DNA from 3 places in the Lysinibacillus sp. FSL P4-0201 genome. Region 1 is predicted to be linked to each of the others. Evidence: a T-box and tRNA genes for the amino acid it is inferred to sense, from the RefSeq annotation. Region 1 holds a T-box; the other regions hold tRNA genes.
What was found. The T-box of region 1 lies ahead of ileS (isoleucine--tRNA ligase). A T-box ahead of a tRNA ligase gene usually reads a tRNA of that ligase, here a tRNA-Ile.
Positions count from the first base shown of each region.

Region 2: it has a tRNA-Ile gene. The T-box ahead of ileS (isoleucine--tRNA ligase) is inferred to sense a tRNA for this amino acid. The anticodon was not compared.
Region 3: it has a tRNA-Ile gene. The T-box ahead of ileS (isoleucine--tRNA ligase) is inferred to sense a tRNA for this amino acid. The anticodon was not compared.

Region 1 is NZ_CP151995.1:1,014,506-1,025,025, forward strand. Features, by position in the region: gene MKY76_RS04820 (sigma-E processing peptidase SpoIIGA) at 68-901, shown strand; gene sigE (RNA polymerase sporulation sigma factor SigE) at 915-1,622, shown strand; gene sigG (RNA polymerase sporulation sigma factor SigG) at 1,737-2,510, shown strand; gene MKY76_RS04835 (YlmC/YmxH family sporulation protein) at 2,642-2,884, shown strand; gene MKY76_RS04840 (YggS family pyridoxal phosphate-dependent enzyme) at 3,004-3,708, shown strand; gene MKY76_RS04845 (cell division protein SepF) at 3,692-4,189, shown strand; gene MKY76_RS04850 (YggT family protein) at 4,210-4,491, shown strand; gene MKY76_RS04855 (RNA-binding protein) at 4,662-5,450, shown strand; gene MKY76_RS04860 (DivIVA domain-containing protein) at 5,546-6,070, shown strand; T-box leader at 6,167-6,390, shown strand; gene ileS (isoleucine--tRNA ligase) at 6,503-9,271, shown strand; gene MKY76_RS04870 (AraC family transcriptional regulator) at 9,371-10,520, opposite strand, start outside.
Region 2 is NZ_CP151995.1:274,474-284,993, forward strand. Features, by position in the region: gene MKY76_RS01270 (SLC13 family permease) at 1-953, shown strand, start outside; rRNA gene MKY76_RS01275 (16S ribosomal RNA) at 1,342-2,893, shown strand; rRNA gene MKY76_RS01280 (23S ribosomal RNA) at 3,076-6,003, shown strand; rRNA gene rrf (5S ribosomal RNA) at 6,074-6,189, shown strand; tRNA gene MKY76_RS01290 (tRNA-Val) at 6,201-6,276, shown strand; tRNA gene MKY76_RS01295 (tRNA-Asp) at 6,281-6,356, shown strand; tRNA gene MKY76_RS01300 (tRNA-Thr) at 6,365-6,440, shown strand; tRNA gene MKY76_RS01305 (tRNA-Tyr) at 6,448-6,531, shown strand; tRNA gene MKY76_RS01310 (tRNA-Trp) at 6,536-6,609, shown strand; tRNA gene MKY76_RS01315 (tRNA-His) at 6,658-6,733, shown strand; tRNA gene MKY76_RS01320 (tRNA-Gln) at 6,743-6,817, shown strand; tRNA gene MKY76_RS01325 (tRNA-Lys) at 6,831-6,903, shown strand; tRNA gene MKY76_RS01330 (tRNA-Arg) at 6,922-6,998, shown strand; tRNA gene MKY76_RS01335 (tRNA-Pro) at 7,014-7,090, shown strand; tRNA gene MKY76_RS01340 (tRNA-Ala) at 7,106-7,181, shown strand; tRNA gene MKY76_RS01345 (tRNA-Ser) at 7,195-7,287, shown strand; tRNA gene MKY76_RS01350 (tRNA-Phe) at 7,294-7,369, shown strand; tRNA gene MKY76_RS01355 (tRNA-Gly) at 7,375-7,448, shown strand; tRNA gene MKY76_RS01360 (tRNA-Ile) at 7,453-7,526, shown strand; tRNA gene MKY76_RS01365 (tRNA-Asn) at 7,533-7,609, shown strand; tRNA gene MKY76_RS01370 (tRNA-Glu) at 7,611-7,682, shown strand; gene MKY76_RS01375 (nitric oxide synthase oxygenase) at 8,253-9,299, shown strand; gene MKY76_RS01380 (hypothetical protein) at 9,349-9,882, shown strand; gene MKY76_RS01385 (MFS transporter) at 9,944-10,520, opposite strand, start outside.
Region 3 is NZ_CP151995.1:3,555,551-3,566,070, forward strand. Features, by position in the region: tRNA gene MKY76_RS17790 (tRNA-Arg) at 1-58, opposite strand, end outside; tRNA gene MKY76_RS17795 (tRNA-Leu) at 67-155, opposite strand; tRNA gene MKY76_RS17800 (tRNA-Gly) at 161-235, opposite strand; tRNA gene MKY76_RS17805 (tRNA-Leu) at 272-356, opposite strand; tRNA gene MKY76_RS17810 (tRNA-Lys) at 374-449, opposite strand; tRNA gene MKY76_RS17815 (tRNA-Thr) at 457-532, opposite strand; tRNA gene MKY76_RS17820 (tRNA-Val) at 536-611, opposite strand; rRNA gene rrf (5S ribosomal RNA) at 622-737, opposite strand; gene MKY76_RS17830 (cysteine desulfurase family protein) at 1,016-2,086, opposite strand; gene nadB (L-aspartate oxidase) at 2,187-3,749, shown strand; gene nadC (carboxylating nicotinate-nucleotide diphosphorylase) at 3,730-4,590, shown strand; gene nadA (quinolinate synthase NadA) at 4,577-5,680, shown strand; gene MKY76_RS17850 (VOC family protein) at 5,846-6,262, shown strand; tRNA gene MKY76_RS17855 (tRNA-Glu) at 6,322-6,393, opposite strand; tRNA gene MKY76_RS17860 (tRNA-Ser) at 6,396-6,486, opposite strand; tRNA gene MKY76_RS17865 (tRNA-Asn) at 6,497-6,573, opposite strand; tRNA gene MKY76_RS17870 (tRNA-Ile) at 6,578-6,654, opposite strand; tRNA gene MKY76_RS17875 (tRNA-Gly) at 6,656-6,729, opposite strand; tRNA gene MKY76_RS17880 (tRNA-Phe) at 6,735-6,810, opposite strand; tRNA gene MKY76_RS17885 (tRNA-Asp) at 6,869-6,944, opposite strand; tRNA gene MKY76_RS17890 (tRNA-Met) at 6,948-7,022, opposite strand; tRNA gene MKY76_RS17895 (tRNA-Ser) at 7,076-7,168, opposite strand; tRNA gene MKY76_RS17900 (tRNA-Ile) at 7,184-7,260, opposite strand; tRNA gene MKY76_RS17905 (tRNA-Met) at 7,268-7,341, opposite strand; tRNA gene MKY76_RS17910 (tRNA-Ala) at 7,370-7,445, opposite strand; tRNA gene MKY76_RS17915 (tRNA-Pro) at 7,462-7,538, opposite strand; tRNA gene MKY76_RS17920 (tRNA-Arg) at 7,548-7,624, opposite strand; tRNA gene MKY76_RS17925 (tRNA-Leu) at 7,633-7,721, opposite strand; tRNA gene MKY76_RS17930 (tRNA-Gly) at 7,727-7,801, opposite strand; tRNA gene MKY76_RS17935 (tRNA-Leu) at 7,838-7,922, opposite strand; tRNA gene MKY76_RS17940 (tRNA-Lys) at 7,940-8,015, opposite strand; tRNA gene MKY76_RS17945 (tRNA-Thr) at 8,023-8,098, opposite strand; tRNA gene MKY76_RS17950 (tRNA-Val) at 8,102-8,177, opposite strand; rRNA gene rrf (5S ribosomal RNA) at 8,188-8,303, opposite strand; rRNA gene MKY76_RS17960 (23S ribosomal RNA) at 8,467-10,520, opposite strand, start outside.

The DNA of each region.
Region 1 (10,520 bases):
ATGATGCGATTGTTTGACAATATTTGTGGGAGTAACGTGCTAACTTTGTAAGTAGGAGGCGGCTGTTATGTATGGAGAATGGCTGGTGCTCATTAATACGCTTTTTAATCTAGCGATACTCACGTTTACGGCAAGAGTAACAGGAGTCCTTGTAAAAAATTCAAGATTATTAATGAGTTCTATTTGTAGTAGTTTTGTAGCTGTCATTGGCGGTCAAATGCTGTGGACGACAATTCTTAGTTTTATATTGTTAATTGGTATAGCGTTTCACTTTAAGATTCGAAGCTTTCAGAAGCAAGGACCTATTGTGTTAACAGCAACGATCGTTATTGGCGGATTGTTAACAGCACTACAACCTTTTTTAAAAAATCTTTCTTCCACCCATTTCATTATGATTTGCTTTTTGCTTGCAGTTTTAAATCTTATTGCATTTTATAAGCAATGGGGTTTTGTAAAATTAGAACGCTTAAGTGGTCAATTTGTATTTGATACAACTTTAACAATCTTTGGGGCAAAGATACCACTTTCTGCCTTTGTAGATACAGGAAATCAAGCCATTGAGCCATTATCAGGAAAGCCGGTTCATTTTGTTTCCTATACTGCTTTGAGACCACATTTACCTTCAGCGTTCCGGGAATCATTAATGGAATGGCAAGAAACAGATCCGTACAATGTATCTATGTTTTCAGAAGATTATCAGCGTTATATACGATTTATTCATGTCAATACAGTACAGCAGCAAACCGTTGTCCTTGGTTTTCGCTTTGATGAGTGGCATATAAAGGGGGAGCCTTCGCAAGTGAAAATGAATGAATATATCGTATTAACCAAAAAAGCTAAAAATTTTCCACATAGCACAGCAGCAATTTTACATTTTTCAGCGCTTTCAAATAACTCATAGAGGGGGAGAACTATTGCTTCTTAGGCTACTTGCTAGCTTGAAAAAATTATGGAGTAAGTTTCGGAGTCGTGAAACGTACTATATAGGGGGAAATGATTCATTGCCAGTGCCATTAAGTCGAGAAGAAGAAGTTACAGTCATTGCATCCTTTATGAATGGTGATTTACGAGCTAGAGACACACTAATTGAACGTAATTTACGTCTTGTTGTTTATATTGCTAGACGTTTTGATAATACGGGAACGCCAATCGAAGACTTAATCAGTATTGGCTCCATTGGTTTAATAAAAGCAATTGAGACGTTCAATACGGATAAAAATATTAAGCTTGCAACATACGCATCACGCTGTATTGAAAATGAAATTTTAATGCATTTACGAAAAACAAGTCGTATGAAGGGTGAAGTATCCTTAGATGAGCCACTAAATTCTGATGCAGATGGAAATGAATTATTACTGTCAGATATTTTAGGAACAGAAGAGCATATTATTTTAGATAATGTGGAGAAAAAAATTGAACGTCAGCATATGTTCCACGCTATTAATTTACTAGGTGCGCGTGAACGTTATATTATGGAATGTCGCTTTGGTCTCAATGGAAAAGTTGAAATGACACAAAAAGAAGTTGCAGATCATTTAGGCATATCGCAATCATATATTTCCCGTTTAGAAAAGAAAATTATTCAAGATTTACGTGAAAATTTAAATCAACCAATTTCTTAGAAAGGGAAATTTATCCTACCTAAAATTGGTCGCAGCTTTTGTGCATATTCTTGTTTCTCTCGGACAAACTGATGTCACGGTTTAGTCAGAGAATAACATCCGGAGGAATCGAATATGCGAACAAAAGTAGATCTTTGCGGCTTAGATACATCGACTTTGCCAATTCTAAAGCACGAGGAAATGAAGGAACTCTTTATCCGATTACAAGCTGGAGAAACAGAGATTAGAGAAGAGCTTGTGATGTGCAATTTAAGGTTAGTGCTTAGTATTGTCGGTAGATTTGCCTATAGAGGTGAACAGGCAGATGATTTATTTCAAGTAGGCTGTATTGGCCTCATGAAAGCCATTGATCATTTTGATTTAAAGCATAATGTACGATTTTCGACATATGCTGTACCAATGATTATTGGTGAAATTCGTCGCCATCTGCGTGATCATCATGCATTACGTGTATCTCGCTCTCTAAGAGATATAGCTTATAAGGCAATGCAGGCAAAAGAGCAATGGATAACCGATAATTTGCGAGAACCAACGATTGAAGAAATTGCCGAGATGATTGACATGAAAAAGGAAGACGTTTTATTTGCTTTAGATGCCATTCAAGATCCAGTTTCATTACAGGAACCCATTTATTCAGATGGCGGAGATGCTGTTTATATGATGGACCAATTACGTGATGATGATGTATCAGAAGATCAATGGGTTGCCTATGTGTCGGTAAAGGAAAGCTTGCAAAAGCTAGATGAACGTCAGCAAATGATCGTTGCCAAACGATTTTATTATGGAGAGACCCAAACTGAGATTGCCAAAGAACTTGGGATTTCTCAAGCACAAATTTCACGTCTTGAAAAAAATGCAATTGAAACAATGCAAAAAGATTACAAATAAAAAAATGCGCATCGTATAATTCGGTGCGCATTTTATCTTCATTCAATGAACAAATGATACATAAATATAAAGTAACAGCAAAGTTTGATGGTAGTAGAAATGTTTATACGAAAGTAAACAATAGAGGAGGTATGTCATTGCGTTTTTCGATGTTACAACAAAAAGAAGTCATTGAAGCAGGAAATGGACGATTTATAGGCTTTGTCATAGATGCTGAAGTATCAAAAGAAACAGGCTATGTGACAGCATTTTTGATTGCAGAGCCTCGCAAATATCTTGGTTTTTTTAAAGGTGAAGAGTCTGTGAGAAAAGTGTATATGAAGGATGTGCTTGTTGTTGGTAAGGATGTCATTTTAGTCAAAGCCCTTTCCTAAGACATAGGCACATTAAAATTGTGAGAATTGTATGCTGACATAGGTCAGGCTATTCATTGATAAATCAAGCATTGCTTGTTACAATAAAGGAAACTATTGTTGTAAAGTTGGGAAAAACAGTGACAAAAATCTTAACAAATTTAAACAAACTAAATGATTTAATAACAGCAGCAGAAAAAAAAGGGAATCGTGAGGGCGAAAAAGTCCAAATAATTGCCGTGACGAAGGAAGTTTCTGTTGAAAGAACACAAGAAGCAATTGAAGCAGGGCTCACTCATTTAGGAGAAAACAGACCAGAGGGCTTACATCGTAAAATTACTGAGATACATGCTGATGTTCATTGGCATTACATTGGGTCGCTTCAAACACGTAAAGTAAAACAAGTGATTAACAGCATTGATTATTTACACTCCTTAGATCGTTTGAGTTTGGCAGAAGAAATTGAAAAAAGAGCCGAACAACCTGTTAAATGTTTTGTACAAGTAAATATTTCTGGTGAAGAATCAAAACATGGTTTAACTATCGAAGAAGTTTTGCCTTTTGTAGAAGCATTAAAAGGTTTTACTAAGATTCAAGTTGTAGGTTTAATGACTATGGCACCAAACACTGAAAACGAAGCAATTATTCGCTCTGTTTTCAAGCAATTAAAACAATGTCAACAGCAAATAGCCGAGCAAGGATTCGCACACGCACCTTGTACCGAGTTATCAATGGGCATGTCTAATGACTTTGAAATTGCGGTAGAGGAAGGGGCTACTTTTGTTCGAGTCGGAACGGCTCTTGTTGGAAATGAAAGAGGGGAACAGGATGAGCATGAAAAATAAGATTAAAAACTTCTTTTACCTTGAAGAAGAATTAGAAGAAGAAATCACGCAAGCTCCTATTCAGCAACAACAACCCATACAACAACAGCAACCGATTCATTCAGTTAAGCCAAAAAAAATGATGAAAGAACGCAAAGCACCTATTCATGAAATCATGCCACAAAGCACAGCAACTCCTAATAACATTGTCAGTTTGCAGGCAGCTATGAGTTCTAAGGGAGCAAAAGTTGTTTTAATAGAACCGAGAGTTTATGCAGAAGCACAAGATATCGCAGAGCATTTAAAAAATAAACGTGCAACAATTGTCAATTTGCAACGCATCGAAAGAGAACAAGGTAAACGCATTATTGATTTTTTAAGTGGCACAGTCTATGCTCTTGCTGGAGATATTCAACGTATCGGTAAAGATATCTTCCTTTGTACGCCAGATAATGTAGAAGTGACTGGTGAAATTACAAACTTTATTTTAGACGATAATTAATAGCGAGGATTGTAGTTTATATGACTTTTTTTATTATACTTGGTTATGTATCATTAGCATTTAAGATTTACTCATTCATGCTAATTGCATATATCTTAATGTCTTGGGTGCCTGCCGCTCAAAATTCAGCAATTGGTCGCATGCTTGAAAAAGTTTGTGAGCCATATTTAGGGATTTTTAGGAAATTCATTCCGCCTCTTGGTATGATTGATATTTCGCCAATTGTGGCCATCTTTATGCTGAATTTTATAGAAAGAGGGCTTTATATAGTCATTCAGAAAATATATTTTATGTTCGCTTAGAAGTAAATCCTCACGTTTTGGTGGGGATTTTTTATTTATTTTAATTTTCTATGCTACTAAAGCGACTAATAAAAAATTTTAAAACAATGACGTCCAAACGTCATTAATTGGGAATACTAAGTTTCCAACTAACAAAGCAAAATGGAACTAGTGAAAGAGGAGACAACAAGATGGAACACTTAATCCAGCATTTTCGAAAAGATGAACAGCCCTTTATTGAACAGGTAATAAGCTGGCAGCGTGAGGTTGAAGATCGTTATGCGCCTAAGCTGACAGATTTTCTTGATCCAAGACAACGTTTTATTGTGACATCGATTATCGGGCAAAATGATACCCTAAAAACTGCATGCACAGGTTTATTTGAAGAGGCGGAGAGGCAGCGTATGCTTATTTTTCCTACTTACTATGAAGCAATAGAAGAAGACTTTCAGTTAGTGGCCTTTACGATTCAATATCCAGTGAAATTTGTCCAATTACGACATCCTGATGTTTTAGGTGCGTTGCTTTCATTAGGTTTAAACCGTGGGAAATTTGGTGATATTCGTGTAAATGATCAGCAGGTGCAATTCGTTGTAGCTCAAGAGGTAGCAGAATATGTTCGGTTACATTTAACAGGTATTGGTAAAGTTAAGGTGCATATTGAGTCTTTAAAAGAAGCGGATTCCCTTATTGTAAATGAGGAAGAATGGTTGGAGGAATCTTATACAGTATCTTCCATGCGCTTAGATGTAATTATTGCGACTGTATTAAATGTATCACGCCAAAAAGCTCAAGCTTTAATTACTGGGAAAAAAGTTCGTGTAAATTGGACAGAAAGAGATACAGTTGCTTTTGAATTACAAGAGGGAGATATTTTATCGATACGTGGAAGTGGTCGGGTGAAAATTATTATGACTGAAGGCCGAACAAAAAAAGATAAAATCCGTCTTCAAGTCGGTCGATTGGCCCAAAAAAGCTGAAAGTGAAGTAAATTTCATTAATTTTTACTGCTAAGTTGTCGGAACAATTGTATAATAGGAATTACGAATGTACATGTAAAGGAGAGAAGGATTGTATGCCATTATCACCTATTGATATACATAATAAGGAGTTTACAAAAGCCTTCAGAGGTTATGCTGAAGATGAAGTAAATGAATTTTTAGATCAGATTATTAAAGACTATGAAATTCTGCTTCGTGAAAAAAAAGAGGTTGATAAGCAATTAGAGATGGCTTTAGAACAAGCGAGACATTTCAACACCTTAGAAGAAACTTTGCAGAAGTCTATTGTCGTTGCACAAGAAGCGGCTGATGAAGTGAGAAGAAATTCTCAAAAAGAGGCAAAGCTCATTGTAAAAGAAGCTGAAAAAAATGCTGATCGAATTGTCAATGAAGCTTTGACGAAGGCTCGTAAGGTGACGATTGAAATTGATGAGCTTAAAAAGCAATCTAAGGTATTTCGTAATCGTTTCAAGATGCTTGTAGAAGCACAGCTGGATTTACTTAATGCAGATGACTGGGATCATTTGCTGCAATATGATATCGATTTAACAGAAATTCAAGCATCTGTTGAAGAAGCACAGGATTCTGAGGATATTTAACTTTTCTTTTTAATTGCTGTAATTGACAAATGAAACTTGACGCGATTGTTTGAATTTCATATACTTTGTAATAGTAATTATTTTGAATAGATATGCATAAAAGCAGAGACGAAGACAGTATTTGTTAGGCGTTGTTAAGCGATTTGGGGACAGTGAGAGCCCAAACATACAACTAGCATTGAACATCACTTCTGAGCTAAATAACTGAAAAAAGTAGGTTATTTCGTGATGCACGACGTTAAACGTGCTTTTAAGAGGTAGTGCAAATTTTTGTACTACAATTAGGGTGGTACCGCGAGTAGAAGCTTCTCGTCCCTTAGTGGGATTGAGGGCTTTTTTTGTTTGTTTCCGAATCGTTTTAGATAATTTTGCCAATAACTGTCTTATGAGAAAAATGTCTACCTGTTTGTGTAAAATAAAGGAGGAATTTTAATGGTTGAATACAAAGATACTTTATTAATGCCAAAAACAGATTTCCCAATGCGTGGAAATTTACCGGCAAATGAGCCAAAAATGCAAGAAAAATGGAATGGCATGGATATTAACAAATTACAGATGGAGCGTACGGAAGGTCGACCAGAATTTGTTCTACATGATGGTCCTCCCTATGCAAATGGTGATATCCATATAGGCCATGCTCTAAATAAAGTATTGAAGGATATGATTACACGTCATCGCTCCATGACTGGCTACCATGTCAATTATATTCCAGGTTGGGATACACATGGTTTACCAATTGAGCAAGCATTGACTAACAAAGGTGTAAAACGTAAAGAAATGTCAGTAGCAGCATTCCGCCAACTTTGTGAAGAGTATGCTTATGAGCAAATTGACAATCAACGTGCCCAATTCCGCCGTCTAGGCATTCGAGGTGATTGGGAAAATCCATATATTACATTAAAGCCTGAGTTTGAAGCTCGTCAAATTGAAGTATTCGGTAAAATGGCGGAAAAAGGTTATATCTATAAAGGGTTAAAGCCGGTTTATTGGTCTCCTTCTTCTGAATCTGCTTTGGCGGAAGCTGAAATTGAATATAAGGACATCAAATCTCCATCCATTTATGTAAGCTTTGCAATTAAGGATGCGAAGGGTGTTGTTCCAGCAGATGCTAAATTTATCATTTGGACAACAACACCATGGACATTACCAGCAAACTTAGGGATTTCTTTGAATCCTGAATTTATCTATGTAGTAGTTGCAGTGGCTAATAAAAAATTCATCATTGCCAAAGAGTTATTAGAGTCAGTGGCAACTACGCTTGGATGGGTAGACTATGAGGTTGTACAAGAAGTAAAAGGAGAGGCATTAGATCGTATTGTAGCACAACATCCATTCTACGATCGTGAATCGCTTATTATGGTAGGTGAACACGTAACTGCTGAAGCGGGTACAGGTTGTGTTCATACAGCCCCAGGGCATGGTGAAGACGATTATCATATTGGTAAACAGTATGGTTTAGGTATTCTTAGCCCTCTTGATAATAGTGGCTGCTATACAGATGAAGCACCTGGCTTTGAAGGCGTGTTTTATAATGATGCGAATAAACTCGTCACAGAAAAACTAAAAGAAGTAGGAGCGTTAGAAAAGCTTGATTTCTTTACGCACTCCTATCCACATGACTGGCGTACGAAAAAGCCTGTTATTTATCGTGCGACACCACAATGGTTTGCATCTGTTGAAGCATTCCGTGGGGAGTTATTAGAGGCTGTAAAAGCAACAGCATTTACACCAGCTTGGGGAGAAACTCGTCTTTATAATATGATTCGTGATCGTGGAGACTGGGTAATTTCACGTCAACGTGCGTGGGGTGTGCCGATTCCGATTTTCTATGCTGAAAATGGTGAACCTATTATTACACCTGAAACAATTAGTCATGTCTCAGCATTATTCCGTGAGAATGGATCAAATATTTGGTTCCAAAAAACAGCAAAAGAGTTATTACCAGAAGGCTTTACACATCCAGGTAGCCCGAACGGCGAATTTACCAAAGAAAATGATATTATGGATGTATGGTTTGATTCAGGTTCATCACACCAAGGTGTACTAGTAGAACGTGGTATGAAATATCCAGCTGATCTCTATTTAGAGGGCTCTGACCAACATCGTGGTTGGTTTAATTCCTCTCTTATTACATCTGTAGCTATTAACGGCTATGCACCATACAAAGGACTTTTAACACATGGTTTTGTACTTGATGGTGAAGGACGTAAAATGAGTAAATCTTTAGGGAATGTGATTATTCCGCAAAAAGTAATGGATCAGTATGGAGCAGACATACTTCGTTTATGGGTTGCTTCTGTTGACTATACAGCAGATGTCCGCATCTCTATGGATATGTTAAAGCAAGTATCTGAAGTGTATCGTAAAATTCGTAATACTTTCCGTTTCTTACACGGCAATATTGCTGATTTCGATCCTACGAAAGATCGTGTAAGTTATGCTGAGCTTCGTGAAATGGATCAATATGTGTATATGCGCTTACAGGATGTCTTAAAAACTGTGCGTGCTGCCTATGATCGTTATGATTTTGCTGCTGTCTATCATGTAGTCAATAATTTCGTTGCTGTAGAGTTATCTTCATTCTATCTTGATATTGCCAAAGACGTAGTCTATATCGAGGGTCATGACAATAAGGATCGTCGTGCGATGCAAACAGTTATTTATGATACATTGATGACATTAGTAAAAATCATGACACCAATTATCCCACATACAACAGATGAAATGTGGTCTTATCTACATGCTCAAGGTATTGTAGAAGAAGTTTCTGTTCAATTAACAGATTTCCCAGAGGTAGATGTTCAAGCGAATTTTGACAGCCTACGTACAAAATGGGAAAAAATTATTGATGTACGCGATGATATTTTAAAAGCATTAGAGGAAGCACGTAATGCGAAAACAATTGGTAAATCACTTGAAGCAAAAGTCACTGTCTACGCGAAAGAAGATGTTGTCGCATTATTGAACGATGCCAACATTGACTTTGCACAACTTTCCATCGTTTCAGCTTTTGAGGTAGCTGCTATCGAGGAGGCACCTGCTGAAGCTTTAACACTTGAGCATGTTTCCATTGTTGTTGAGAAGGCTACTGGTGAGAAATGTGAGCGTTGCTGGTCAATTTCTGAAACAGTTGGTTCAAATGAAGCACAGCCTACAGTATGTGCTCGCTGTGCAGAAGTTGTAGAAAAGTATTACGTTTAATCTATAAATAACAAGAATCTGCATTTTAATGTAGAGGATGTGCAAGTCTCCTTGTTGGAGGCTTGCTTTTTTCATGGAAGTTTTGCAGATTCTTTTCCATTATTTAAATAAAATTTCTGTCGTATTGCGATAGTCTGTTGGAGAGATCCCTACATATTTTTTAAAAGTTAAACTATAGTAATTTGGTGTATTGAAGCCACAGGAGGAGGAGATTTTTTCTATGGTGTAGTCGTACTTGCGTAAAAAAGGTAAGGTTTTGATAATGCGTGTATAAGCAACATAGTCAACAAAATTGCGACCTGTTTCTTTTTTAAATAGTCTACTAAAATGAGTTGGGCTAAAGTTAATATATTTTGCAACATCACGAATGGTCAGTTGTTCGTCGTAATGCTCTTCAATATACTGAATAGCTTTTTGCAGCTGCTCATGCTTTGTTAAATCTTCGTAATATCGGATGTGTATATTATGGATAGGTGGTTTTCTACGTGCTTTTCTAGCCTGGCTATAGGATTCCTTCACTTGCATAGCATCCTGAAATACACCTCCAACCCCCATAAAAAGATGAATAGAACAATCCCTTTTTAGGGTCTCGATAACCTCTAATAAACAGGCTTCACCCTCAGTCCAATGTTTGAAAGAGTTGTAGTCAGTAGGAATTCGCATGAGAAGTAATAAATAGCGTTCAAAATGTAAAAAGGATAATGAGGCCTTCTCAGCAAAGTGCTGACGAAAAACAGTTGTAATACTACTACTTGCATCGTGTGGGACAGCTTTCTTATTAGCCCCATCAATATAGCCTTGAATTAAAAATACAATATTAGGTATACAGTTTGTCGATAAAAATGAAGCAGATTGTATTATTTCTTGTTCATTGTCAATTTCTCCACGGATCAGGCGTTTTAAAAATGCTTCCCTAAATGGAGAGGTATGTTGTTGGGATACTTGTTGTGATAGCTCAAGCATTGTAAGTGTACTCGCCTTTTTTTCCTGATAGGACGTATACAGCTTTTTTACAATTCGTAAAAATTTTGATTTTTGTAATGGTTTTATGAGAAGTGCAGGTAAAGCTAATTCAATTGCTATACCAGTCGAGTAGGTAAGGTGTTCTGTAACAAACGGGACAATAATACTATTAGGATAATTTCTTTTTAATCGATTAATCTTTACCCAATCAAATAACCGATTGACTTCATAGACAATAATGACCTCATCTTCTGGCTTTGGCACTTTACATTCCTCTAAAGCGTTT
Region 2 (10,520 bases), 740 kb from region 1:
AGGATATTCGGCGTTTTGTTGAGGATTATCATCTTGAGATGCAAGGATTAGTTGAAGGAGAAGCCGATGAATTAGTATCGAAGCATCTGGGTATTGCAGAGGTATTGCTTACCCCAAATTCGAGCTTTATCAATGAAACGGTTAGTTCCCTTGGGTTCCGGGAAAAATACAATCTAAATATCATTGGTATTAATCGTAAGGGTGGTTACAAGCTTCAGGATATGGTGTCTCACAAATTAAAATTTGGGGACGCAATATTAGTACAGGGAGCATGGGATGAAATTCTTTTGTTAGCAAGAGAAACGCAAGATGTCGTGGTTGTAGGACAGCCGAAAGAACACGCAAGTGTGGCAGCAGCTACAGGCAAAGCTGGAATTGCGGGGATTATTATGTTATTCATGATTATTTTGATGGCATTTGAAGTTTTCCCTGCTGTCATTTCTGTGATGATTGGTGCTGTACTTATGATTTTAACAGGCTGCTTGAGAAACATGGAAGATGCCTATAGCAATATGAATTTTGAAAGTATTGTGTTAGTGGCTGCCATGTTACCAATGGCGACAGCGTTAGAAAAAACAGGGGGCATGACCATTTTATCTGATGGTATTATTAATGCTTTAGGTGGTTTCGGACCATACGGTGTACTCATAGGAGTTTATATTTTGACAGCTATTTTCGGTCAATTTATTAGTAATACGGCAACTGCTGTATTGTTTGCACCCATTGCAATGAGTGCAGCCATTGCAATGGAGGTTAGTCCCACAACATTTATGATTGCAGTCGCAGTTGCAGCAAGTATGGCATTTGCTACGCCAATTGCTTCCCCTACGAATGCACTGGTAATGACGGCGGGGGGCTATAAATTTATGGATTTCGTAAGAATAGGGGTTCCGTTACAGCTTGTTATGTTTATTGTGATGATGATAGCCATCCCGTTCTTTTTCCCATTTTAAAAACTCGGTTTCTTTACCGAGTTTTTTGTTTTTTAAAAGATCTATTATTTTTTTGTAGGAAATTATGATAAAATTATTTTCTAGTTCATGGTCTAATATTGAACTAGCTTGTGAATAGATTTTATAGTTATTAATATAGGAAGTTTTACTCTGGTAATAAAAATAATAAAGTTTTTTATTAAAAAGTGTTGACCTTTTAAAAATAAGGGTGTAGTATTATACAAGTCGCCAGGGTGACACGCTAAAATAAAGCAAAACATGAACCTTGAAAACTGAACAAGCAAAACGTAATCAATAAAGTTTTAAGTAGCTAGTTTTGCTAGTGAACAAAACAAAAATTTTGGACATCAAACATGATGCCAGCAAAATTTGAGCTAATCAAATTTCTTTTATGGAGAGTTTGATCCTGGCTCAGGACGAACGCTGGCGGCGTGCCTAATACATGCAAGTCGAGCGAACAGAAAAGGAGCTTGCTCCTTTGACGTTAGCGGCGGACGGGTGAGTAACACGTGGGCAACCTACCCTATAGTTTGGGATAACTCCGGGAAACCGGGGCTAATACCGAATAATCTCTTTTGCTTCATGGTGAAAGACTGAAAGACGGTTTCGGCTGTCGCTATAGGATGGGCCCGCGGCGCATTAGCTAGTTGGTGAGGTAACGGCTCACCAAGGCGACGATGCGTAGCCGACCTGAGAGGGTGATCGGCCACACTGGGACTGAGACACGGCCCAGACTCCTACGGGAGGCAGCAGTAGGGAATCTTCCACAATGGGCGAAAGCCTGATGGAGCAACGCCGCGTGAGTGAAGAAGGTTTTCGGATCGTAAAACTCTGTTGTAAGGGAAGAACAAGTACAGTAGTAACTGGCTGTACCTTGACGGTACCTTATTAGAAAGCCACGGCTAACTACGTGCCAGCAGCCGCGGTAATACGTAGGTGGCAAGCGTTGTCCGGAATTATTGGGCGTAAAGCGCGCGCAGGCGGTCCTTTAAGTCTGATGTGAAAGCCCACGGCTCAACCGTGGAGGGTCATTGGAAACTGGGGGACTTGAGTGCAGAAGAGGAAAGTGGAATTCCAAGTGTAGCGGTGAAATGCGTAGAGATTTGGAGGAACACCAGTGGCGAAGGCGACTTTCTGGTCTGTAACTGACGCTGAGGCGCGAAAGCGTGGGGAGCAAACAGGATTAGATACCCTGGTAGTCCACGCCGTAAACGATGAGTGCTAAGTGTTAGGGGGTTTCCGCCCCTTAGTGCTGCAGCTAACGCATTAAGCACTCCGCCTGGGGAGTACGGTCGCAAGACTGAAACTCAAAGGAATTGACGGGGGCCCGCACAAGCGGTGGAGCATGTGGTTTAATTCGAAGCAACGCGAAGAACCTTACCAGGTCTTGACATCCCGTTGACCACTGTAGAGATATAGTTTCCCCTTCGGGGGCAACGGTGACAGGTGGTGCATGGTTGTCGTCAGCTCGTGTCGTGAGATGTTGGGTTAAGTCCCGCAACGAGCGCAACCCTTGATCTTAGTTGCCATCATTTAGTTGGGCACTCTAAGGTGACTGCCGGTGACAAACCGGAGGAAGGTGGGGATGACGTCAAATCATCATGCCCCTTATGACCTGGGCTACACACGTGCTACAATGGACGATACAAACGGTTGCCAACTCGCGAGAGGGAGCTAATCCGATAAAGTCGTTCTCAGTTCGGATTGTAGGCTGCAACTCGCCTACATGAAGCCGGAATCGCTAGTAATCGCGGATCAGCATGCCGCGGTGAATACGTTCCCGGGCCTTGTACACACCGCCCGTCACACCACGAGAGTTTGTAACACCCGAAGTCGGTGAGGTAACCTTTTGGAGCCAGCCGCCGAAGGTGGGATAGATGATTGGGGTGAAGTCGTAACAAGGTAGCCGTATCGGAAGGTGCGGCTGGATCACCTCCTTTCTAAGGATTATTTCGGAATACAAACCTTGGGTTTGTAAGATTACGTTTTGCGTTCAGTTTTGAAGGTTCATTCTATCTGAATGAAACACTTCAAAACTTGTTCTTTGAAAACTGGATAAAACGACATTGAAATTGTAACAAACACATTTATTTTTTAAGTTTTTTTATAGGCTTAATAACTTGGTTAAGTTATTAAGGGCGCACGGCGAATGCCTTGGCACTAGGAGCCGAAGAAGGACGGCACTAACACCGATATGCTTCGGGGAGCTGTAAGTGAGCTTTGATCCGGAGATTTCCGAATGGGGGAACCCACTACGTTTAATCGCGTAGTATCTTGACGTGAATACATAGCGTCTTGAAGGCAGACCCAGGGAACTGAAACATCTAAGTACCTGGAGGAAGAGAAAGAAAAATCGATTCCCTGAGTAGCGGCGAGCGAAACGGGAAGAGCCCAAACCAAGAGGCTTGCCTCTTGGGGTTGTAGGACACTCTATACGGAGTTACAAAAGAGCGAGTTAGATGAAGCGACTTGGAAAGGTCCGCCAGAGCAGGTAAAAGCCCTGTAGTCGAAAGTTCGTTCTCTCCTGAGTGGATCCTGAGTACGGCGGAACACGTGAAATTCCGTCGGAATCCGGGAGGACCATCTCCCAAGGCTAAATACTACCTAGTGACCGATAGTGAACCAGTACCGTGAGGGAAAGGTGAAAAGCACCCCGGAAGGGGAGTGAAAGAGATCCTGAAACCGTGTGCCTACAAGTAGTTAGAGCCCGTTAATGGGTGATAGCGTGCCTTTTGTAGAATGAACCGGCGAGTTACGATTACGTGCAAGGTTAAGCTTTAGAAGGCGGAGCCGCAGCGAAAGCGAGTCTGAATAGGGCGAAATAGTACGTGGTCGTAGACCCGAAACCAGGTGATCTACCCATGTCCAGGGTGAAGGTGAGGTAACACTTACTGGAGGCCCGAACCCACGCACGTTGAAAAGTGCGGGGATGAGGTGTGGGTAGCGGAGAAATTCCAATCGAACTTGGAGATAGCTGGTTCTCTCCGAAATAGCTTTAGGGCTAGCCTCGTGATGAGAATACTGGAGGTAGAGCACTGTTTGGACTAGGGGGCCATCCCGGTTTACCGAATTCAGACAAACTCCGAATGCCAGATATTTATACACGGGAGTCAGACTGCGAGTGATAAGATCCGTAGTCAAAAGGGAAACAGCCCAGACCACCAGCTAAGGTCCCAAAGTAATCGTTAAGTGGAAAAGGATGTGGCGTTGCACAGACAACCAGGATGTTGGCTTAGAAGCAGCCATCATTTAAAGAGTGCGTAATAGCTCACTGGTCGAGTGACGCTGCGCCGAAAATGTATCGGGGCTAAACGATTCACCGAAGCTGTGGATTGACATCTACGATGTCAGTGGTAGGAGAGCGTTCTAAGTGCGTTGAAGTCAGATCGGAAGGACTGGTGGAGCGCTTAGAAGTGAGAATGCCGGTATGAGTAGCGAAAGACGGGTGAGAATCCCGTCCACCGTATGACTAAGGTTTCCTGAGGAAGGCTCGTCCGCTCAGGGTTAGTCGGGACCTAAGCCGAGGCCGATAGGCGTAGGCGATGGACAACAGGTTGATATTCCTGTACCACCTCCTCACCGTTTGAGAAATGGGGGGACGCAGTAGGATAGGGTAAGCGCGCCGTTGGTTGTGCGCGTCCAAGCAGTAAGGCGTGTGTGTAGGCAAATCCGCACACTGTAACGTTGAGCTGTGATGGCGAGTCCGTATGGACGAAGTTCCTGATTTCACACTGCCAAGAAAAGCCTCTATCGAGGTGAGAGGTGCCCGTACCGCAAACCGACACAGGTAGTCGAGGAGAGAATCCTAAGGTGTGCGAGAGAACTCTCGTTAAGGAACTCGGCAAAATGACCCCGTAACTTCGGGAGAAGGGGTGCTCTTGAGCGTGCAAGCGCATGAGAGCCGCAGTGAATAGGCCCAGGCGACTGTTTAGCAAAAACACAGGTCTCTGCAAAACCGTAAGGTGACGTATAGGGGCTGACGCCTGCCCGGTGCTGGAAGGTTAAGAGGAGTGGTTAGCGCAAGCGAAGCTGCGAATTGAAGCCCCAGTAAACGGCGGCCGTAACTATAACGGTCCTAAGGTAGCGAAATTCCTTGTCGGGTAAGTTCCGACCCGCACGAAAGGCGTAACGATCTGGGCACTGTCTCAACGAGAGACTCGGTGAAATTATAGTACCTGTGAAGATGCAGGTTACCCGCGACAGGACGGAAAGACCCCGTGGAGCTTTACTGTAGCCTGATATTGAATTTTGGTACAACTTGTACAGGATAGGTAGGAGCCAGAGATCTCGGAGCGCCAGCTTCGAAGGAGGCGTCGGTGGGATACTACCCTGGTTGTATTGAAATTCTAACCCATGCCCCTTAGCGGGGCAGGAGACAGTGTCAGGCGGACAGTTTGACTGGGGCGGTCGCCTCCTAAAAGGTAACGGAGGCGCCCAAAGGTTCCCTCAGAATGGTTGGAAATCATTCGTAGAGTGTAAAGGCACAAGGGAGCTTGACTGCGAGACCTACAAGTCGAGCAGGGTCGAAAGACGGGCTTAGTGATCCGGTGGTTCCGCATGGAAGGGCCATCGCTCAACGGATAAAAGCTACCCCGGGGATAACAGGCTTATCTCCCCCAAGAGTCCACATCGACGGGGAGGTTTGGCACCTCGATGTCGGCTCATCGCATCCTGGGGCTGTAGTCGGTCCCAAGGGTTGGGCTGTTCGCCCATTAAAGCGGTACGCGAGCTGGGTTCAGAACGTCGTGAGACAGTTCGGTCCCTATCCGTCGTGGGCGTAGGAAATTTGAGAGGAGCTGTCCTTAGTACGAGAGGACCGGGATGGACACACCGCTGGTGTACCAGTTGTCTTGCCAAAGGCATCGCTGGGTAGCTATGTGTGGACGGGATAAGTGCTGAAAGCATCTAAGCATGAAGCCCCCCTCAAGATGAGATTTCCCATTACGCAAGTAAGTAAGATCCCTCAAAGACGATGAGGTAGATAGGTTCGAGGTGGAAGTGTGGTGACACATGGAGCTGACGAATACTAATCGATCGAGGACTTAACCAAAAAAGTTTGAAACATTCAATGTATCGTTTATCCAGTTTTGAAAGAGCAAATCTTTCAATTAAATACAAAGTCTAGTGATGATGGCAAAGAGGTCACACCCGTTCCCATACCGAACACGGAAGTTAAGCTCTTTAGCGCCGATGGTAGTTGGGGGCTTCCCCCTGTGAGAGTAGGACGTCGCTTCGCTTATTTTTTGTGGAGGATTAGCTCAGCTGGGAGAGCACCTGCCTTACAAGCAGGGGGTCGGCGGTTCGAGCCCGTCATCCTCCACCATTTTGGTCCCGTGGTGTAGCGGTTAACATGCCTGCCTGTCACGCAGGAGATCGCCGGTTCGATCCCGGTCGGGACCGCCATTATTATTGCCGGTGTAGCTCAGTTGGTAGAGCAACTGACTTGTAATCAGTAGGTCGTGGGTTCGACTCCTATCGCCGGCACCATTCCCTTGGAGGGGTAGCGAAGTGGCTAAACGCGGCGGACTGTAAATCCGCTCCTTAGGGTTCGGCGGTTCGAATCCGTCCCCCTCCACCATTTTAGGGGCATAGTTCAACGGTAGAATAGAGGTCTCCAAAACCTTTGGTGTGGGTTCGATTCCTACTGCCCCTGCCAGGTATTGAGGTACTCGTTCATAATACAGCTAATATAATCTATATAGTGGCGATTGTGGCGAAGTGGTTAACGCATCGGATTGTGGTTCCGACATTCGTGGGTTCGATTCCCATCAGTCGCCCCATTTTAAAATTGGGGTATAGCCAGGCGGTAAGGCAACGGATTTTGATTCCGTCATGCCTAGGTTCGAATCCTAGTACCCCAGCCATTTTTAATTTCACGAGCCATTAGCTCAGTTGGTAGAGCATCTGACTTTTAATCAGAGGGTCGAAGGTTCGAGTCCTTCATGGCTCATCATTTTTTAATTAACATGCGCCCGTAGCTCAATTGGATAGAGCGTCTGACTACGGATCAGAAGGTTATGGGTTCGACTCCTGTCGGGCGCGCCAATAAAATCATGTTTACGGAATGTAGCTCAGCTTGGTAGAGCACTTGGTTTGGGACCAAGGGGTCGTAGGTTCGAATCCTGTCATTCCGACCATCTTTCATGATAAATGGGGCCTTAGCTCAGCTGGGAGAGCGCCTGCCTTGCACGCAGGAGGTCAGCGGTTCGATCCCGCTAGGCTCCACCATTGTAATATTTTTGGAGGTATACCCAAGTCTGGCTGAAGGGATCGGTCTTGAAAACCGACAGGCGGGTAACACCGCGCGGGGGTTCGAATCCCTCTACCTCCTCCATTTTTCGGGTCAGTAGCTCAGTTGGTAGAGCATTAGATTGAAGCTCTAAGTGTCGGCGGTTCGATTCCGTCCTGACCCACCATTATTGCGGGTGTAGTTTAATGGTAAAACCTCAGCCTTCCAAGCTGATGTCGTGAGTTCGATTCTCATCACCCGCTCCAAAATGGGCCTATAGCTCAGCTGGTTAGAGCGCACGCCTGATAAGCGTGAGGTCGATGGTTCGAGTCCATTTAGGCCCATATTATTCCGAAGTAGCTCAGTTGGTAGTAGCACCTGACTGTTAATCAGGTTGTCGCAGGTTCGAGTCCTGCCTTCGGAGCCACGGCCCGTTGGTCAAGTGGTTAAGACACCGCCCTTTCACGGCGGTAACACGGGTTCGAATCCCGTACGGGTCATCAAGCATGTAGCACAGATGTGTGTTACATGCTTTTTTCTATTCTCCTGTTCGTTAAACGATAAAAGATAATGCAATAGCAGAAAAAGATCTATTTGCAAGGTGAGGGACTGAATTTCATTCCCCTAGCATCTTACTATGGGCTCCTATAAACCGTTTCACTTACCACGTACACTTCCATGGTCAATACTTTTGTGAAGGCTGCTTGACTTCTCTAGTATAGCGATACAGGCGAAATCCTGCCCAGAGAATTTGTGAAACTGGTTCTGCTCTATGCGAAAGCGAAGCACCAGCAGCAAGTAAGTAGCCCAGAACGAATAGCTTTTTCACCATTTACAAAAATTCTATTGATTTCTTTGTTCTACAACCCCCTGAAAAAGGCTACATGACTACTGTAGCCTTTTTATAATAATTAATATCTTTCTCCCTTACATTCTCTTACGAAAGAGAGTCTATAGAGTAAATATGAACAAACTATTTCATATATAAAATATGTATGTTTTTTCAATTACTATTTTCATGGTGCTTGTTGTTTTGTTCCTCTAATATGAGGATAAGTGGAGGAATCGATATGAATATACAGGAGATACAGCAATTTTTAAGTCTATATCAGACAGAACAAAATGAATCAGAACTTTGGTTAAAGAATAGATTACAGGCAGTTAAGGATGCAGGTGAATATCACCCAACAACAGAGGAGCTAGTTTTTGGCGCACGGGTGGCATGGCGAAATAGCAATAAGTGTATTGGACGTCTGTTTTGGCAGTCACTGCATGTGGTAGATGCACGTGATGTTTTAGATGAAAAGGCTATTTTTCAAAAATTACTAGAACATATTGATTATGCGACAAATCATGGGAAAATTCGTCCAACTATAACAGTGTTTGCTTCAGATAGAGTACGGATTTGGAATCATCAACTAATTCGTTATGCAGGCTATGAAACAGATGCAGGCATTATTGGAGATTCACAGTCCATTAAATTTACAAAAGTGTGTGAGTCGTTAGGATGGAGAGGTAAAGGAACTGATTTTGATGTATTACCACTCGTTATACAGGTGGATAATCGTGCTCCTCAAATGTTTGTAATTCCTGAAGAAAATATAGTAGAGGTCTCAATCCGTCATCCAGAGTCAATCGATATGGAGAAATTAGGAATGAAGTGGTATGCCGTACCTATTATTTCGAGTATGCGTTTTCAAATGGCTGGAATTGATTTTCAAGCAGCTCCATTTAACGGCTGGTATATGGGAACAGAGATTGGTGCACGAAATTTAGCAGATCATGATCGTTATAATATGTTACCTGCAATTGCAGAGATTTTTAATCTTGATACAACCAAACAAGCGTCTCTTTGGCGTGATCGTGCTTTAGTAGAACTTAATATTGCTGTTCTTCACTCATTTAAAGAAGATGGTGTGAGCATTGTTGATCATCATACAGCAGCTCAGCAGTTTAAATTGTTTGAGGAGGCAGAAAAATCAACAGGAAGAGAAGTTACAGGCAACTGGACATGGTTAATCCCACCACTTTCCCCTGCCACAACTCATATATTCCATAAACCCTATGTAAATATTTATCATACACCAAATTATTTTTATCAAAAACCATGCTATTAGTGTAAAAGAATTGTTTACTTTCGATACTTTTGATGAGAGAGGGCTTACTATGTTAGATCAGCAAATTCCCAATATCCCATGGAGACAATTGACGACACCTTATGGTAGAGGTACAGCCATTCCTAAGCTGATAGAACAGGAGCAATACACACAGCTAGCTGAATTAATTGAACATCAAGGAACACTGTGGCAGGTGACACCATGGGTTTTGCTTGTCCTGCTAAAAAAGCTTACTCGTAAAAAATTAGAGGCTGTCTCCTTACAAGAGGTACAGTTATATTTAGCTGTGGCACATGCTATTACCAAGGATTATCTCGACCCAGTCAATACTGTTAAAAATATGCAGGAGCTATTAGACGTCAACTATTTGTGGATAGAAAATGAGGATAATGATGAACAGGAGTGGGAGAAAGAAACGCCAAAGGGCTATGAGGAGCAAGCTTTTGTAGGCTATTACTATTATAGTTATATGCTTTTACAAGAGGCTGTTCCTATTTTTTCTACTATAACAGCTCGTCATAATGAAGCATCAGAATGCCTTGCTGAATTGCTAACATTACTCCGCAATCCGACAATTAAGTAATGTTTAAACACTATAGAAATAGAGCAGATGGAGGAATCTAATCCACCTGCTTTATTTAATTTTAATGCACATACTCATCCTTAGAGGCTCTCATTGAGCAAAAGAAGAGTAACATTGCTACAACGACAAAGAGCCATCCCGCAATATTCCAGCCACCAAATAAATCATGCAAGTAGCCAAAAAGAATAGGACCGATTGCGGCAAATAAATAACCCAAAGATTGTGCAAAGCCTGATAAATCTGCTGCTTCAAATGCAGTACGAGTCCGGAGAGTGAAGAACATCATTGCTAGGGCGAATGAAGAACCACCTGCTAACCCTAGAAGAACCATCCACAGTACCCCAAGACTTGTCCATTCCATGACAACCCCAACAAAGCCTACTAAATAGAAGGATGTAAACATCAATACAAGTGGGCGTTGAGAAGTCATTTTACCAGCAATAATAGGCACTGCTAAGGCCATTGGTACTTGTGAGAATTGCATGATTGAAAACATCCAGCCAGCTTTATCAGGTGCTAAACCTTGAGCAATATAGATCTCAGGTATCCAAGCTGCTGTTGTGTAGAATAATAAAGATTGTAAACCCATTGCCCCTGTGACAGCCCAAGTAACAGGTGATTTCCATAAAGGTGTACTG
Region 3 (10,520 bases), 2.1 Mb from region 1:
CGAACCCATAACCTTCTGATCCGTAGTCAGACGCTCTATCCAATTGAGCTACGGGCGCATTTAAAATGGTGCCGAGGACCGGAATCGAACCGGTACGGTAGTCACCTACCGCAGGATTTTAAGTCCTGTGCGTCTGCCAGTTCCGCCACCCCGGCACATTTGGAGCGGAAGACGAGGTTCGAACTCGCGACCCCCACCTTGGCAAGGTGGTGTTCTACCACTGAACTACTTCCGCATGTGCATAAGCTTTTTTATCTGGCAATGAAAATAATGGTGCGGGTGAAGGGAGTCGAACCCCCACGCCTTGCGGCGCTAGATCCTAAGTCTAGTGCGTCTGCCAATTCCGCCACACCCGCTTATTATTATTTATAAATGGTGAGCCATGAAGGACTCGAACCTTCGACCCTCTGATTAAAAGTCAGATGCTCTACCAACTGAGCTAATGGCTCGAAAAAATGGTGCCGGCTATAGGAATCGAACCCACGACCTACTGATTACAAGTCAGTTGCTCTACCTGCTGAGCTAAACCGGCATATGGTGGAGGATGACGGGCTCGAACCGCCGACCCTCTGCTTGTAAGGCAGATGCTCTCCCAGCTGAGCTAATCCTCCTGGGTATTATGCCTAGCGACGTCCTACTCTCACAGGGGGAAGCCCCCAACTACCATCGGCGCTAAAGAGCTTAACTTCCGTGTTCGGTATGGGAACGGGTGTGACCTCTTTGCCATCATCACTAGACTTTGTTATGTATCTTGTTTTGAAGTTGTTTACCTGTCCTTCAAGACAAGAATTATTGTATAACGTTTTCTAACATTGTGCAATACTTTTTTATAAAAAAAAGAAATTATTACTTTTTAAAGATATTTTTGTTAAGTAAGAGAAAATATTGCCCTGCAAAATATTATAGCAATTGTTGGTTCAAAAGAAAACAATTATTTTATTTGGCCGATATTATTAACTTATAATCTATTTCACTACAAGTGAAGAATATAGATAATCCTTCACTCGTCTTTTCGTTAAATATTTGAAAGCTCTATTTTTAATTTTACAATATCCTCAAGTGTAGTGGAAGGACCAAAAGATATTCTAAAAAATTGGCGTGCCGCTTCCAAAGAGAACCCCATTGATAGAATAGCCTTTGTTCCCGATTCACTATGAATATCACATGCACTTCCTGTAGAGATACAGATTCCCGCCTCATTTAACTTTAAAAGAACATATTGCCCCTCTACTTTTTCCATCATTACCCCACAAATATTAGGTAGTTGCTGTTTACACTCAACGAGCTGACATTTTTCAGGTAAATTATTTTCAAAATAATTTCTTAGCGTTTCATAATGTTGCAATTCATATTGATAGTTTTCAATTGCCGCGGCAAAGGCCACGATTGCAGGAGTATCTAATGTCCCCCCTCTAAGACCCCTCTCATGTGTCAAACCTGGTGTTAATGCAGGTACTCTGATTGCAGGGTTCAGATATATAGCACCACAGCCCTTTGGTCCGCCTATTTTATGAGCCGAGATGGTAATCGCATCTACCCCTTTTGGTATAGCTAGTTTGCCAAATGATTGTACACAATCAACATGACAGAATATATTTGATTTTCTTGCCATCTTTACGATTTTCTCTACAGGCTGGATTGAACCAATTTCAGAATTGACATGTTGAATGGTAATCAAAGCAGTCTCTTCCCGGATTGCTTGTTGCAATTGCCCCAGATCAACACAACCATCCTTCTGCAAAGGTAATTTTGTTACAGTAAAGCCCTTTTTCTCAAGTGTATTCAAAGCCGCATGCACTGACGTATGCTCAGCTTGAGATGAAATAATGTGTTTTCCTTTTTTTGAGGCTAGCGCTAACGACAAGATGGCTATGAGATTTCCTTCTGTTCCACTACCCGTAAAAATTACGCCATCACTAGTTACACCTAGGGCTTGGGCTACAACCTCCCTTGATTGCTGGACAAAATAAAAAGCTTGTCCGCCTAAATCATGCAAACTCGCACTATTTCCATAATACCGTTGTGCCACCTCTACATATGCCTCAAGAGATTCCCTCATCATAGGTGATGTTGCAGCATAATCCATATAAATCATCGTCTTCTTCCTCTCTTGTTCATCAGGTCTTGTTTTCTTTTATATTTTATGTAAAGATAAGTGTCAAGACAACTGTAAAGAAGGTATAACGATGGATGTAAAGACAGACGTCCTTATAATTGGTAGTGGTATTGCTGCACTTCAGGCTGCTTTAGTGCTTGAAAAACATTTTCAAATACAAATTGTTACAAAATCATCTATATATATGAGTAGTTCTTATCGTGCACAAGGTGGGATTGCTGCTGTTACCAGTGAGGAGGATCATATTCAACATCATATTGCTGATACATTGAAAGCTGGAGAGTATCATCATGAGAAAAGGCATGTTAAAACACTTATAAAAAATGGCACTGAGATTATGCAAAACTATCTAAAGGATGGCCTCCCTGTTGATCGGCAGGTCGATGGAAAACCTGCTCTAGGACTTGAAGGAGCACATAGTCATCATCGTATTCTACATGCAGGTGGTGATCGTACTGGTCAGATTTTCATAGATTACTTGCTTCATAAACTTTCGCCCAAAACAAAGATCAATTGCTATGAAATGGCTTATGAGCTTTTACGGAATACAGATGGTGACTGTGTAGGAGTACTAACTAAAGGAGAAAAAGGTACAAAACGTTATTTGGCTCATCATGTTATTTTAGCGACAGGTGGCGCAGGTGCCCTTTATTCAAGTACATCTAATTTTCCAACTAATACAGGGGATGGGATCGCATTAGCATTTCGAGCAGGCGCTGCCATTAGTGATATGGAATTTATGCAATTTCACCCGAGTCTTCTGTGGTGTAAAAATGAAGCAAAGGGATTAGTTTCTGAAGCTGTCAGAGGGGCTGGTGGTATTTTTGTTAATGCCCAGCATCAGCCCATTATGACAGGTTTACATGCTCAACTTGACCTAGCACCAAGACATATTACTGCACTTGCCCTATTTACAAAACGTGCAGCGGGTGAAGAAACGTTTATTGATATCACTAACATTCAAGACTTTGAAGCAAAGTTTCCAACAATTGCTCAGCTGTGCCATGTTCATCACGTTCATTTACAAGATGGTCTAATCCCCGTGGCTCCAGGAAGTCATTTCTTGATGGGTGGTGTTATTGCTGATGACAAAGGAAGAACTACTATACCGAACTTATATGCAGTCGGTGAGGTTGCCTGTACAGGCGTACATGGTGCGAATCGTTTAGCAAGTAACTCCCTATTGGAAGGTATTACATTTGGTCAAAAAATGGCGCAGTTCATTATTCAAAAAGGGTGTCATCAAAAAAACTTTTTACTGGAAAAGCATCAATGTCCTGATAAAATGCCACCTTTATTTAGCAAACCCCAATTACAGCAACACATGATGCGGTTCCTAGGTATTGTTAGAAATATTGATGACTTGCAACATTTTGTAAAGCAACTACCCTCCTTGCAATCACTTATTCAAGTTAATTTAAAGGGTCTAGAACTAGCTGAGTTGGAATTATTTATGATGCATGTAGTCGCCACATTAATGGCACATGCAGCAATTACGCGAACGGAAACAAGAGGAGCTCATATTCGGAAGGATAAATCCGAAATGAAATCACAATGGGCAAGTCGATGGATTATTTTTTCGCAAGGACAAATGAAAGTGAGGAACTCATTGTATGAATATCATCAAACTTGAGGAAATGCTCAAGCAATTTTTTAATGAGGATTTAGGAGATGGAGATTTATCGAGTGAATTTATCTTTTCAGCCGAACAACAGGGAGCTTTTTCTTTTTACGCGAAAGAAAGCGGAATTTTTTGTGGGGCTAACATTATTGAGCATGGCTTTCTCTTACTCGATCGATCAATCGAAGTCAACCTTCATACAAAAGATGGAGAGATGGTGAAGTCAGGTGATGTACTCGCTGTGATTAAAGGTCCCTTACAAAAATTATTAATCGGTGAGCGTGTCATTTTAAATCTTATTCAACGTATGTCTGCTATTGCAACGGCTGCCCATCTTGCCGTTCAAGAAACAGTAGGTACTCACGCAAAAATATGTGATACGCGTAAAACACTACCAGGACTGCGTATGCTAGATAAATATGCTGTTAGAATTGGTGGTGCTTTTAATCATCGAAATGGCCTGTATGACGCAATTATGCTAAAGGACAATCATATTGCCTTTGCTGGTAGCATTACAAAGGCAGTTCAGACCGCTAGAGCGAAAGTCGGTCATACCGTAAAAATTGAAGTTGAAATTGAAACAAAAGAACAATTAGAAGAAGCTATCAACGCAGGAGCAGATATTATTATGTTTGATAACCGTAGCCCAGAAGAAATCCGTGCATGGCTTCCCATTGTTCCTCCCACTATTGCGACTGAAGCATCTGGGGGCATCACACTTGAAAATTTAAAGGCTTATGCCCAAACGGGTATTCAATGGATTTCACTTGGCTCCTTAACACATTCAGTTAAAGCTTTTGATATTAGTGCACTCGTTCAAATGAAAGGAGATCATTCCCTTGTCCATCACTAGTTTATTACAACAGACGACATTACTCCCAGAGCATTATCGGGCACTATCTGTAAAGGAAATGGAATCTCGTATTTTATCAATAAAGAAAAAATTAGGTCCTAAATTATTTATTCCTGGCCACCATTATCAAAAAGATGAAGTCATTCAATTTGCAGATGCAACTGGGGATTCTTTACAGTTAGCTCAATTATCCGCAGCAAATAAGGAAGCTGAACACATCGTATTTTGCGGTGTACATTTTATGGCAGAGACTGCTGATATGCTGACAACGAAACAGCAACATGTCTATTTACCAGATATGCGCGCTGGATGTTCAATGGCTGATATGGCTGATATTTATCAAACTGAACAAGCATGGCCAATTCTTCAAGAACTCTTTGGTGATACGATTATTCCTCTAACCTATGTTAACTCAACTGCGGCTATTAAAGCCTTTACTGGAAGACATGGTGGTGCTTGTGTCACTTCATCGAATGCAAAGGAACTTGTTCAATGGGCTTTTACCCAAAAACAGCGTATCTTCTTTTTACCTGACCAACATTTAGGAAGAAATACTGCCTATGATTTAGGTATACCTCTTGAAAATATGGCTGTTTGGAATCCGCATAAGAACTTGCTCGAAACAAAAGAGCCACTTGAAAATATCCAGGTTATTCTTTGGAAGGGTCACTGCTCTGTGCACGAAGGTTTTACTGTTCAACATACAGAGGTTATTCGCAAAGAACACCCGACTATGAGGATAATTGTTCACCCTGAGTGCAGCCGTGAAGTGGTTGCAGCGGCTGATGATGCAGGCTCCACAAAATACATTATTGATACAATCAATCGAGCTCCAAGCGGATCTGCATGGGCAATTGGAACAGAAATGAACCTTGTCAATCGCATTATTAAGCAGCATCCTGATAAACATATTGTCTCCTTAAACGAAAACTTTTGTCCTTGTTTAACAATGAATCGAATTGACCTTCCACATTTGTTATGGAGCTTAGAAAGTATTGAGCAAGGTCAACCTCATAACCGTATACAAGTAGATGAATATACTACCTCTGAAGCACTTAGTTCACTTGAAAGAATGCTAGCCAGAGGATAAATAGTTAAAACTTTTTAAACAGAAAGGTTGAAGATATAACCTTTCTGTTTTTGTTGACATAACACCTACTTCTAATAGTGCTAATGGCTTCCATTTGCGCCCCGCATTGCTATAATTGACACGACTTTATGCTCCATGATACTGTCAATTTGGAGGTGATACTAAATGGCTTTTCAATCGAAAAATATCTTTATCAATTTACCAGTAAAAGATCTAAACAAATCTATCAGTTTTTTTAAGGAATTAGGTTTTGAGTTCAATCAACAATTCAGTGATGAAACAACAGCCTCAATGATTATTAGCGAAAATATCTTCGTATTAATAATGGTTGAAGAACGATTTAAAGGATTTAGTAAGAAAGAAGTTACAGATACTACTACTTCTGCAGAAGCAATCTTATGTCTCTCTGCTGAAAACCGAGAACAAGTAGATCAATTAGTGAATAAGGCACTTGCCTCTGGTGGTAAACCTTATAGTGAACCACAAGATCACGGATTTATGTATGGTTGGGGTTTTCAAGATGTAGATGGGCATATCTGGGAAGTAGTTTATATGGATGAAAATGCATTGAATCAAGAGTAAATTTTGTATCTATGAATATCAAAAAACAGTAGATGCAATTGCATCTACTGTTTCTAGTATGACCCGTACGGGATTCGAACCCGTGTTACCGCCGTGAAAGGGCGGTGTCTTAACCACTTGACCAACGGGCCCATGGCGGAGAAGGAGGGATTTGAACCCTCGCGCCGGTTACCCGACCTACACCCTTAGCAGGGGCGCCTCTTCAGCCTCTTGAGTACTTCCCCAAAATAAAAATGGCTCCGAAGGCAGGACTCGAACCTGCGACAACCTGATTAACAGTCAGGTGCTACTACCAACTGAGCTACTTCGGAATAATGGTGGGCCTAAATGGACTCGAACCATCGACCTCACGCTTATCAGGCGTGCGCTCTAACCAGCTGAGCTATAGGCCCTTGGAGCGGGTGATGGGAATCGAACCCACGACATCAGCTTGGAAGGCTGAGGTTTTACCATTAAACTACACCCGCATAAATGGTGGGTCAGGACGGAATCGAACCGCCGACACTTAGAGCTTCAATCTAATGCTCTACCAACTGAGCTACTGACCCATTTCGTCCATGCTAAGCTTGCTCACTTTTTTGCTTCTCATGACTTTTATTTTAAAAATGGCGGTCCCGACCGGGATCGAACCGGCGATCTCCTGCGTGACAGGCAGGCATGTTAACCGCTACACCACGGGACCTTTTGGTTGCGGGGGCCGGATTTGAACCAACGACCTTCGGGTTATGAGCCCGACGAGCTACCACTGCTCCACCCCGCGATAATTTTATGTTGTTTCGAGTTTTTAAAGCACCATTTATAAAAATTTAAAACTGGAGGAGGTAGAGGGATTCGAACCCCCGCGCGGTGTTACCCGCCTGTCGGTTTTCAAGACCGATCCCTTCAGCCAGACTTGGGTATACCTCCGTTACAATATATAAATGGTGGACCTTGCAGGACTCGAACCTGCGACCGGACGGTTATGAGCCGTCTGCTCTAACCAACTGAGCTAAAGGTCCTTTAAGATGGCGGCAGAGGGGATCGAACCCCCGACCTTACGGGTATGAACCGTACGCTCTAGCCAGCTGAGCTACGCCGCCAGGATCTTTATACTGGTTAATTTACTTATGGTGGAGCCTAGCGGGATCGAACCGCTGACCTCCTGCGTGCAAGGCAGGCGCTCTCCCAGCTGAGCTAAGGCCCCATAATCTTTTTGGAAATGGTCGGGAAGACAGGATTCGAACCTGCGACCCCTTGGTCCCAAACCAAGTGCTCTACCAAGCTGAGCTACTTCCCGTTGTTCTTTTGGCGCGCCCGACAGGAGTCGAACCCATAACCTTCTGATCCGTAGTCAGACGCTCTATCCAATTGAGCTACGGGCGCATTTAAAATGGTGCCGAGGACCGGAATCGAACCGGTACGGTAGTCACCTACCGCAGGATTTTAAGTCCTGTGCGTCTGCCAGTTCCGCCACCCCGGCACATTTGGAGCGGAAGACGAGGTTCGAACTCGCGACCCCCACCTTGGCAAGGTGGTGTTCTACCACTGAACTACTTCCGCATGTGCATAAGCTTTTTTATCTGGCAATGAAAATAATGGTGCGGGTGAAGGGAGTCGAACCCCCACGCCTTGCGGCGCTAGATCCTAAGTCTAGTGCGTCTGCCAATTCCGCCACACCCGCTTATTATTATTTATAAATGGTGAGCCATGAAGGACTCGAACCTTCGACCCTCTGATTAAAAGTCAGATGCTCTACCAACTGAGCTAATGGCTCGAAAAAATGGTGCCGGCTATAGGAATCGAACCCACGACCTACTGATTACAAGTCAGTTGCTCTACCTGCTGAGCTAAACCGGCATATGGTGGAGGATGACGGGCTCGAACCGCCGACCCTCTGCTTGTAAGGCAGATGCTCTCCCAGCTGAGCTAATCCTCCTGGGTATTATGCCTAGCGACGTCCTACTCTCACAGGGGGAAGCCCCCAACTACCATCGGCGCTAAAGAGCTTAACTTCCGTGTTCGGTATGGGAACGGGTGTGACCTCTTTGCCATCATCACTAGACTTGCACATGGATGTGCTGGCTTCTGCATTACAATAAGGACATTGCATTCTTAGCAGAAGTTCCTATATGTTAAGCTTCAACATTCACTATGTATAAAAGCTCTCATGAAAGAGTTGTTCTTTCAAAACTGGATAAACGGCGCATTGAATGTTTCAAACTTTTTTGGTTAAGTCCTCGATCGATTAGTATTCGTCAGCTCCATGTGTCACCACACTTCCACCTCGAACCTATCTACCTCATCGTCTTTGAGGGATCTTACTTACTTGCGTAATGGGAAATCTCATCTTGAGGGGGGCTTCATGCTTAGATGCTTTCAGCACTTATCCCGTCCACACATAGCTACCCAGCGATGCCTTTGGCAAGACAACTGGTACACCAGCGGTGTGTCCATCCCGGTCCTCTCGTACTAAGGACAGCTCCTCTCAAATTTCCTACGCCCACGACGGATAGGGACCGAACTGTCTCACGACGTTCTGAACCCAGCTCGCGTACCGCTTTAATGGGCGAACAGCCCAACCCTTGGGACCGACTACAGCCCCAGGATGCGATGAGCCGACATCGAGGTGCCAAACCTCCCCGTCGATGTGGACTCTTGGGGGAGATAAGCCTGTTATCCCCGGGGTAGCTTTTATCCGTTGAGCGATGGCCCTTCCATGCGGAACCACCGGATCACTAAGCCCGTCTTTCGACCCTGCTCGACTTGTAGGTCTCGCAGTCAAGCTCCCTTGTGCCTTTACACTCTACGAATGATTTCCAACCATTCTGAGGGAACCTTTGGGCGCCTCCGTTACCTTTTAGGAGGCGACCGCCCCAGTCAAACTGTCCGCCTGACACTGTCTCCTGCCCCGCTAAGGGGCATGGGTTAGAATTTCAATACAACCAGGGTAGTATCCCACCGACGCCTCCTTCGAAGCTGGCGCTCCGAGATCTCTGGCTCCTACCTATCCTGTACAAGTTGTACCAAAATTCAATATCAGGCTACAGTAAAGCTCCACGGGGTCTTTCCGTCCTGTCGCGGGTAACCTGCATCTTCACAGGTACTATAATTTCACCGAGTCTCTCGTTGAGACAGTGCCCAGATCGTTACGCCTTTCGTGCGGGTCGGAACTTACCCGACAAGGAATTTCGCTACCTTAGGACCGTTATAGTTACGGCCGCCGTTTACTGGGGCTTCAATTCGCAGCTTCGCTTGCGCTAACCACTCCTCTTAACCTTCCAGCACCGGGCAGGCGTCAGCCCCTATACGTCACCTTACGGTTTTGCAGAGACCTGTGTTTTTGCTAAACAGTCGCCTGGGCCTATTCACTGCGGCTCTCATGCGCTTGCACGCTCAAGAGCACCCCTTCTCCCGAAGTTACGGGGTCATTTTGCCGAGTTCCTTAACGAGAGTTCTCTCGCACACCTTAGGATTCTCTCCTCGACTACCTGTGTCGGTTTGCGGTACGGGCACCTCTCACCTCGATAGAGGCTTTTCTTGGCAGTGTGAAATCAGGAACTTCGTCCATACGGACTCGCCATCACAGCTCAACGTTACAGTGTGCGGATTTGCCTACACACACGCCTTACTGCTTGGACGCGCACAACCAACGGCGCGCTTACCCTATCCTACTGCGTCCCCCCATTTCTCAAACGGTGAGGAGGTGGTACAGGAATATCAACCTGTTGTCCATCGCCTACGCCTATCGGCCTCGGCTTAGGTCCCGACTAACCCTGAGCGGACGAGCCTTCCTCAGGAAACCTTAGTCATACGGTGGACGGGATTCTCACCCGTCTTTCGCTACTCATACCGGCATTCTCACTTCTAAGCGCTCCACCAGTCCTTCCGATCTGACTTCAACGCACTTAGAACGCTCTCCTACCACTGACATCGTAGATGTCAATCCACAGCTTCGGTGAATCGTTTAGCCCCGATACATTTTCGGCGCAGCGTCACTCGACCAGTGAGCTATTACGCACTCTTTAAATGATGGCTGCTTCTAAGCCAACATCCTGGTTGTCTGTGCAACGCCACATCCTTTTCCACTTAACGATTACTTTGGGACCTTAGCTGGTGGTCTGGGCTGTTTCCCTTTTGACTACGGATCTTATCACTCGCAGTCTGACTCCCGTGTATAAATATCTGGCATTCGGAGTTTGTCTGAATTCGGTAAACCGGGATGGCCCCCTAGTCCAAACAGTGCTCTACCTCCAGTATTCTCATCACGAGGCTAGCCCTA